Regions from separate parts of the Sphingopyxis sp. SE2 genome, predicted to be linked through region 2. Evidence: predicted binding sites of a transcription regulator. Region 2 holds the regulator's gene; each other region holds the start of a gene.

Region 1 (2,198 bases), 310 kb from region 2:
CTCAAGACGCCCGCGGTGAACATGGATCTCGGCCAGCGTTATCTGCAATATCTGAGCCGCGATCCCGCGACGGGCGGCCAGCTGCCCAAGGTCATCGCCGCCTATAACGCCGGCCCCGCGCCGATCGCGCGCTGGCAGACCGAGATCCGCGACAATGGCGACCCGCTGCTCTATATGGAATCGATCCCCTATTGGGAAACGCGCGGCTATGTCGGCATCGTGCTGCGCAACTACTGGATGTACGAAGCGCAGCAGGGCAAGCCGTCGGTCAGCCGCGCCGCGCTCGCGCAGGGGAAATGGCCGCGCTTCCCCGACGGGAAGGACCGCACGCGCCTGACCTATGCCGGCGATTTCGCGAATGCCGATTGACGAGAGCCTGGCGTTCAGGCCCGTCCGCATCGCGCTCCTGACGATTTCGGACAGCCGCAGCGCCGCCGACGACCGGTCGGGCGACAAGCTCGAGGACCTCTTGACCGGCGCCGGCCATATCCTCGCCGCGCGCGCGCTCATCAAGGACGAGACCGACCTGATCGTCTCGCGCCTCCACAACTGGATCGACGACCCCGAGGTCGATGTCGTCATCACCACCGGCGGCACCGGCCTCACGGGCCGCGACGTCACGCCCGAAGCGCTGCACCGGCTCGACGGCAAGGATATTCCGGGTTTCGGCGAGCTGTTCCGCTGGCTCAGCTATAAGACGATCGGCACCTCGACGATCCAGTCGCGCGCCTGCGCCGTGGTTGCGCGCGGCACCTATATCTTCGCGCTCCCCGGTTCGACCGGCGCGGTGACCGACGCGTGGGAAGGCATTCTCTCGACCCAGCTCGACAGCCGCCACAAGCCGTGCAACTTCGTCGAGCTGATGCCGCGGCTGACCGAATAGTCATTTCGTCATCCCGGCGAAGGCCGGGATCTCGCCTTATCGCTTTCACGCCGAGATCGGGATTCCGGCCTTCGCCGGAATGACGAAACTAGATTTGTTCTTTATATGTTCTCATTGCCGAGCTAAGCTCGACCAATGGACTCACCGAAGCCCCTGCCCCCGATTGCGGGCCGCGGAGCCCCGACCAACTTGCGCCCGACCCGCACCGGATCGCTCGACCGCGAGGCCGATGGCGACTGGCTCGACGCTGCTAATGAAATCGATGGCGAAGCGCCCAAATTGCGTACGACGGTGACCGTCGAGCATCCCAGGACCATCATTGCGCGCAACAAATCTCCCGACATCAGCTTCGATCGCTCGATCAACCCTTATCGCGGCTGCGAGCACGGCTGCATCTACTGCTTCGCACGCCCGACCCACGCCTTTCACGACCTCTCGCCCGGGCTCGACTTCGAAAGCAGGCTCTTCGCCAAGCCCGACGCCGCGAAGCTGCTCCGCGCCGAACTCGCGAAACGCAATTACAAGGTCGCGCCGCTCGCGATCGGCACCAACACCGACGGTTACCAACCGATCGAACGCGAATGGGGCATCACCCGCTCGGTCGTCGAGGTCCTCGCCGAAACGCGCCATCCGCTGATCATTACCACCAAGTCCGACCGCGTGCTGCGCGACATCGACCTGCTCGCCGACATGGCGCGCGACAATCTGGTCGGTGTTGCGGTGTCGGTGACCTCGCTCGATCCCGCCATCGCGCGCACGCTCGAGCCCCGCGCGCCGCACCCCAAACGCCGCCTCGCCGCGATCGCCAGGCTGATCGAAGCGGGCGTGCCGACACAGGTCAACATCTCGCCGATCATTCCCGCGATCACCGACCACGAAATCGAGGCGATCATGGCCGCGGCCGCCGAAGCAGGGGCGATCCGTGCGTCCTACATATTGATGCGCCTCCCCTATGAGGTCGCACCGCTGTTCCGCGCCTGGCTCGACGCGCACTATCCCGACCGCGCCGACAAGGTCATGCACATGGTGCAGGACATTCGCGGCGGTCGCGACAACGACGCCCAGTTCTTTACGCGCATGCGCGGCCACGGCGTCTGGGCGCAGCTCATCCGCACCCGCGTCAAGCGCGCCGCGCGCGAACATGGCATGGACAAAAGCTTCCCGCCGATCCGCAGCGACCTGTTCCGCCCGCCCGAACGCGACGGCCAGATGGAGCTGTTCTAAACACCGTCGCCCCCGCGAAGGCGGGGGCCGCTGGCGTCATGGAGAGACGATGGATGAGGAAGGCCTATGTCTACATCATGACCAACAAGCC
Region 2 (2,198 bases):
CGCGATCCCGCTGACGACCTTTGTCATCATGCCGGCGGAGGCGCTCGCGCTGCTGTTCGACAGCGTGGGGCTGGGCGCGCCCTTTTGGTGGGTGGCCGAACAGGCGCTGCGCGCGCTGATCGCGCTGGCGCACGGCGTCGCCAACGCGCCGGGCGCGGTCGCGACGATGCCGAACTTTCCGCGCTGGGGTTTCGCTCTCGCGGTCTTCGGCGGGCTGTGGCTGCTACTGTGGCAGACGCGCTGGCGCCGCGCCGGGGCGGTGCCGCTGATCATCGGGATGGCGACGCTGCTCGCCGCGCCGCGCCCCGATCTGCTCGTCACCGGCGACGGGCGGCATATCGCCGCCGCGCTCCCCGATGGCGGCTACGCGCTGCTGCGCGACCGGGCGGGCGATTATGTCCGCGATACCGTCGCCGAGGCGGCCGGGGTTGACGCGCCGCTTCTGGCATTGGCCGAGCTCGACTATGTCGAATGCAATCGCGATTTCTGCCGCTGGGCGCAGGGTGAGGGCAGTGCGCGGCGCATCATACTGGCGTCGCACGGGCGCGACCGGATCGAGGGGGCTGACATGGCCGCCGCCTGCGCCGCCGCCGACGTCGTGATCAGCGACCGCTGGTTACCGCACGAATGCGTGGTGCGCTGGATGACGATCGACCGCGACAGCCTTGCCGAAACCGGCGGGCTGGCGATCTATCTGGGCGAAGCGCCGGAAGCCGTGGCCGCGCTTCGCGTGGGCGACGAGCATCCGTGGCGGCGTCCGCAGCAGCTTAGTGGTAACGACGAAGCAGTCCCGACAAACGCCCTTGCACGATGACGCGCTCGGCGGGGTAGCGTTGCGGCTCATAGGCGCTGTTCGCGGGGTCGAGCCGGATCATCTGGCCTTCGCGGCGGAAATATTTGAGCGTCGCGTCCTGCCCGTCGACGAGCGCGACGACGATGTCGCCCTCGCGCGCGGTGCTCGCTTTCTGGATCAGCGCATAGTCGCCGTCGAAGATGCCCGCCTCGACCATCGAATCGCCGGAGACTTCGAGCGCATAATGTTCGCCCGAGCCGAGCAGCGCCGCGGGGACGGCGAGATTGTTGTGATCCTCGAACGCCTCGATCGGCACGCCGGCGGCGATCTTGCCGTGCAGCGGCACTTCGACGATGTCGTTCGCCGCGATCGGCCGGATCGCGGGCGGGCTCTTGCGCAGCGGGACGATATTGTCGCGATCGTTGCGCACGGCGGGCTTCGCCGCTTCGGGTACCTTGAGCACTTCGAGCGCGCGCGCGCGGTTGGGTAGGCGGCGGAGAAAACCCCTTTCTTCCAAGGCGCTTATCAGCCGGTGTATGCCCGATTTCGACTTGAGGCCGAGCGCCTCCTTCATCTCCTCGAACGAGGGCGAGATGCCGCTCGCGTCGAGGCGCTGCTGGATGAAGTGGAGCAGTTCATGCTGCTTCGCGGTCAACATCGGTCGTTCTCCATGATGCCGTATCGGACATATTGAGAACGATAGTGGAACAAATCGGAACTTGTCAAGCGATGACGATATAGTCCGCCATCGCCCCGGCATCGCGCGCGGGCGTGCCGATCTCGCGGATCAGCAGCGCATTGGCCGCGGCGAGCGGAAGCGTGCGGCCGCTTTCCTGTCCGATCATCGGCGTCAGGCGGCCGTTTTCGAGTCGCGCGCGGAGGTAATCGCGGCGCGTACCGCCTTCGCCGAGCGGCGCGGCGAGCGGCGCGCGATGCACGGGCGGCAAGGGAGTGCCCGCGCCGGCGAGATGGCGGACGAGCGGCAACAGGAACAAGGTCGCGGTGACGAAGGCCGACGAGGGGTTGCCGGGCAGGCCGAGCAGGACGGCGTCGCCGAGCGTGCCGGCGATCAGCGGCTTGCCGGGCTTCATGGCGATCTTCCAGAAATCGAGCCGCCCGCCGGCGTCGCCCAGCGCGCCGCGAACATGGTCGTGATCGCCGACCGACGCGCCGCCGACGGTGACGATGACGTCGTGACGTCGTGCCAACTCCTTGAGCGCGCTGGCGAGTTTCGCGCGATCGTCGGGAAGATGATGCGCGAGGACGGCGTCATCGGCTTCGCCCGCGAGCATCGCGGCGAGCATGACGCCGTTGCTGTCGGGGATCTGGCCGGGCGCGAGCGGACGTCCGGGCCGGACAAGCTCGTCGCCGGTCGTCACGATCGCGACGCGCGGACGGCGGCCGA
Region 3 (2,198 bases), 2.9 Mb from region 2:
TCGAACCTCGAATATCTGACCGAGATCGAGGCCGACGAAATCAAGATCGACAAGCGATTCGTGATGACAATGCGCGATTCGCAGCGGAACCTCGAAGTTGTTAAATCGACAATCGATTTGGCCCACCGCCTCGGCGCCGTCGCGGTCGCCGAAGGTATCGAAGACGGTGAAACCATGGCGTTGCTCGCCGGCCTCGGCTGCGACGTCGGGCAAGGCTATCATCTTGGAAAACCGCAATTGTTTTCCGAGCTGACCGCGACCCTTACCGCTTCCCCCCAGAACCGCACCGCATAACTGCCAGATTGGCGGTAATGATCATAGTTAAGACTCGATTTACCTTACTAATTAAGGTATACGCTCCGTTAACTGTTCCTCGTGAGCAGTCTGAACAGGAGATTGGTCATGGGTTGGTTTTGGCGATTCATGGGCGGCGGCGGCACCGAAAGCGGTGGCGGTCAGGCCTGACCCGAAAGCATAGAGTTAGAGATCGGGCCTCGGCATCGCCGGGGCCCTTTCTTTTTGCCCGGTGTCGCTCGATGCGCGCCTGGACGAAGCCGTCTCCCGCCGCTGCCGCATCGCACCTCACATAAGCGTGGCGGGGGGCGGCAAGCCCTTCTTCCCGACCGAAAAAATTTCGGCCCGACACCCGTATCCGCCCCTTCGCGCGGAAAGCCGCGGAAACGCTGGCGCGATGCCTTCGGCTCGTGCATCGGGGACGACGAGACGAATCAAATTATCGACGAGTCGAGTCTCCATTCTGTCATTTACCGTCTTGCATCGTCGCGCCGACGTGGCACTATAGGTGGTGGGTCAGCCACGGGGGCACCCCAATAAATAGTATTCGGCTGCAAGTGGCGGATTTCCGTCGTCCATCGCATATGGACCCGGAAAAACCCTTGCTGCGCCCAAAAAAAGTGCCCCGTGGACGGGTTTAGATGCTAGGATCGGGGCTTCGCCCTGAGTCGAACAAGACAGGAACAAAGCGCACCCATGTGCGCGTTTAGATCGGGGGCGAATGCGATGGATTTTCGGGAAAGCGAACGGGTGGAGACGAGCGACGTGGCGACGATGGAACTGGCGAAGAATGACGCTCCGGCGGCCCCCGAATCGAAGAGCGATTCGAAGGATGATTCGGCGCCCGCGGCGAAGCTGGGCGGCGACAGCGAGCCCAAGGTGCACGCGCGCCGCTTCGACATCGTGACCGACGCGAGCCGCGACGCGCTGCTCACCGATTTCGGCAAGGAAACGCTGCAGGACCGCTATCTCCTGCCCGGCGAATCGTACCAGGATCTCTTCGCGCGCGTCGCCGACGCCTATGCCGACGATCAGGATCACGCGCAGCGCCTCTACGACTATATCTCGAAGCTGTGGTTCATGCCCGCGACCCCCGTTCTCTCGAACGGCGGCACCGGCCGCGGCCTGCCGATCAGCTGCTACCTCAACTCGGTCGACGACAGCCTCGAGGGCATCGTCGGCACGTGGAACGAGAATGTCTGGCTCGCCAGCCGCGGCGGCGGCATCGGCACCTATTGGGGCGCGGTGCGCGGCATCGGCGAACCCGTCGGTTTGAACGGCAAGACCAGCGGCATCATCCCCTTCGTCCGCGTGATGGACAGCCTCACCCTCGCGATCAGCCAGGGTTCGCTCCGCCGCGGCTCGGCCGCCTGCTACCTCGACATCTCGCACCCCGAGATCGAGGAGTTCCTCGAGGTCCGCAAACCGTCGGGCGACTTCAACCGCAAGGCATTGAACCTCCACCACGGCGTCCTCATCACCGACGAGTTCATGGAGGCCGTCCGCGACGGCGCCGAATTCAACCTCCGCTCGCCCAAGGACCAGAGCGTCCGCGGCACCGTCGACGCGCGCGGCCTGTTCCAGAAGCTCGTCGAGACGCGCCTCGCGACCGGCGAGCCCTACATCATCTTCATCGATCAGGTGAACCGCATGATGCCCAAGCATCATCGCGACCTCGGGCTCAAGGTCACCACCTCGAACCTCTGCTCCGAAATCACGCTGCCCACCGGCCGCGACCATCTCGGCAACGATCGCACCGCGGTCTGCTGCCTCTCGTCGCTCAACCTCGAAACCTGGGACGAGTGGAACGGCGACAAGCGCTTCATCGAAGACGTCATGCGCATGCTCGACAATGTGCTGCAGGACTATATCGACCGCGCCCCGCCCGAAATGGCGCGGGCCAA
Region 4 (2,198 bases), 700 kb from region 2:
GGTGCGCGGGCAGCGCGTCGATCGCGGCGCGGTCGGGCCGTGCATGCGCCGACGTGTCCTGGGCCCAGCGCGCGCCGGGTCGCCAGCCGCCGCCCCGCGGTACCGAACAGGCACCGGGATTGTCGTCGACGGGTTCGGGGAAGCGCGGCGCGAGCCGCGCGGGCTCAGGCGGCGTGGCCGAGCGCGAGATCGGCGCCGCCCGCCGCAATCGCTCGATCGCGAGTTGCGGCAGGAAGAGCGAGGCGACCCTGGTCATCGCACGCCTCCAGTTCGAGGGAGAAAGGCGGCCCGCCGCGCTGGCGCACAAGCTCGATCGACCAGCGCCCGCGCCCGACGCCCGGCGTCGCGAGCGGCGCCGATGCGAGGCTCCCGACCCGCCAGCGCGTGCACGCCAGTGAGAGATCGGTGAGCGGGCATTGGCCGTAGCGCCGGTAGCGCCGGTAGAGCAGCATCGGCGTCTTGCCTTCGGAGGCTGCGAGCTGCAGCCGGCGCGTCGCGGTCTGGTCGGCCGCTTTGACCTCGGCGACGACGCAGGCCAGCGCGCCGTCGCGTAGCGCGTCCTCGCACATGGCGAGAAGTTCGCGGTCATTGCTGCCCTGCGCATAGAGGATGCGATCGGGCCCGAGCCCCGCCTGTTCGAGACCGGGCGCATAAAGATCGAAGCGCGTGAGCGCCCATAGCGCCGACAGGCCCGGCGCCGCGAAGCGCGCGGCGATCCCGGCTGCGAACAGGGTGGCGGCCGCATCGTCGCTCCAGCTTGCCGATGCCGCCGCGACTTCATGGAGGCCCGCACCGTCGAGCCCGCCGCCCGCGAGCAGATGATCGAGCGGCCCGACGCCAAAGGGCAGCACCGGCCCGCGCTCCGACGCGACGCGCGCCACCGCGTCGCGAAGCGCTTGAAGCTCCCCGGCGCTCGGCCGGGGCTGCGATAAAGGCGGTGCGGTCATATCGGGTTCGACTCAAATGTTCCCTATATGTTCCACCCTAGCGGAACGCCCGTCAAGCGACCTGCGGCAGGCGGCTGTGGATCATTCAGCGCCGCGACACCTTCATGCCTGTAAAGCGGGGCTATTTTATGCCGACCCCTACCGACCTCACCCCCCATATTTCGGGAAACCAGCTTGCGATCTACGCGATCGGGGCCGCGCTGATTCTCGTCATCCTGTTCAAAATCCCCTATGTGGGCCGCGTCATCCGCGGGCTTTTCTCGTTCGCGCTCCTCGCCTTCGGCATCTATCTGGTCCTCCAGCAGGCGCCATTCGATCCCAATCTATCGCGGATCACCGCGAGCCTCGGCCTCGACAGCCAGCAGGTCGTCGGCAAGGAGGTGCGCATCCCGATGGCCCGCGACGGCCATTTCTGGGCAGACGTCGAACTGAACGGCACGAAGCGGCGCATGCTTGTCGACAGCGGCGCGACTATCACTGCTCTATCGTCCACGACGGCCTCCGAGGCCGGGGTAAAGACCGATACGACGCTGTTTCCGCTGCTCATGCAGACGGCGAACGGGACAGTCCGCGCCGATGCCGGCACTGTGGAAAGCCTCAAGGTCGGCGGTATCGAAGCGACGAAGTTCAAGATCGTCGTCTCACCGGGAATGGGGAATACCGACGTTCTGGGCATGAACTTCCTGTCACGGCTCCAGTCATGGCGGGTGGACGGAAGGACGTTGATCCTCGAGCCGAAAGCGAAGGGCTAGAGGCTGGAAATCGAGCGCTTGCGCCGTCCGGTCAATCAACCCGCTCGCGCCGCCGGTCATCGGGACCAAAACCAAGTTCGGACCAGACCTCCTCACTCGCCGATTCAGCCATCTGGCGCGCCTTGGCGCGCACGGCGGGGTCCTGAAGCAACTGTTCGCGGGGACCGGCGATGCTCGGACCGGAGAGAATAGCGTAGAACAGCCGGTAGAGATCGCGCGCCCGCTCCGCCTCGGCGATCGCTTCCTCGAAATCCACCTTCCGATAGACCAAGATTTGGGTATCATCGATCGGCATCGGCCGGATCACGCCGCGGCCGTCGGGAAGCTCGATAACCCGCTGCCTGCGGCTGATATTGTGATGGACGATGATCTTAGGATGCGTCAGCAGGATCGCATCGGCCAGTTCGCTGCAATGTCCCCAGACCCGATGCGCAAAATGATTGCGAGTCTCACGCCAGGGCTCAACCACCGAGGTAATCGCTCGCAACAAGATTTCCTG

Evidence for each region. The regulator LexA, encoded in region 2, represses DNA repair genes until DNA is damaged. The targets are predictions, from matches to a motif close to GTTCCNCNCTTGTTCT.
Region 1: OVY29_RS05355 (PA0069 family radical SAM protein) is a predicted target of LexA. The motif match lies at 980-995, and genes of this name have one in related genera.
Region 3: OVY29_RS20475 (ribonucleoside-diphosphate reductase subunit alpha) is a predicted target of LexA. The motif match lies at 964-979, and genes of this name have one in related genera.
Region 4: OVY29_RS10265 (protein ImuA) is a predicted target of LexA. The motif match lies at 966-981, and genes of this name have one in related genera.

Annotation. Positions count from the first base shown of each region.
Region 1 covers NZ_JAPMXW010000001.1:1,138,717-1,140,914, reverse strand. The annotation lists gene OVY29_RS05365 (lytic transglycosylase domain-containing protein) at 1-369, shown strand, start outside; gene moaB (molybdenum cofactor biosynthesis protein B) at 359-883, shown strand; gene OVY29_RS05355 (PA0069 family radical SAM protein) at 1,019-2,107, shown strand; gene OVY29_RS05350 (GIY-YIG nuclease family protein) at 2,161-2,198, shown strand, end outside.
Region 2 covers NZ_JAPMXW010000001.1:1,445,313-1,447,510, reverse strand. The annotation lists gene OVY29_RS06915 (ComEC/Rec2 family competence protein) at 1-814, shown strand, start outside; gene lexA (transcriptional repressor LexA) at 768-1,451, opposite strand; gene glp (gephyrin-like molybdotransferase Glp) at 1,516-2,198, opposite strand, start outside.
Region 3 covers NZ_JAPMXW010000001.1:4,310,683-4,312,880, reverse strand. The annotation lists gene OVY29_RS20480 (EAL domain-containing protein) at 1-294, shown strand, start outside; gene OVY29_RS20475 (ribonucleoside-diphosphate reductase subunit alpha) at 1,021-2,198, shown strand, end outside.
Region 4 covers NZ_JAPMXW010000001.1:2,146,801-2,148,998, forward strand. The annotation lists gene OVY29_RS10260 (DUF6504 family protein) at 1-256, opposite strand, end outside; gene OVY29_RS10265 (protein ImuA) at 165-947, opposite strand; gene OVY29_RS10270 (TIGR02281 family clan AA aspartic protease) at 1,076-1,699, shown strand; gene OVY29_RS10275 (hypothetical protein) at 1,731-2,198, opposite strand, start outside.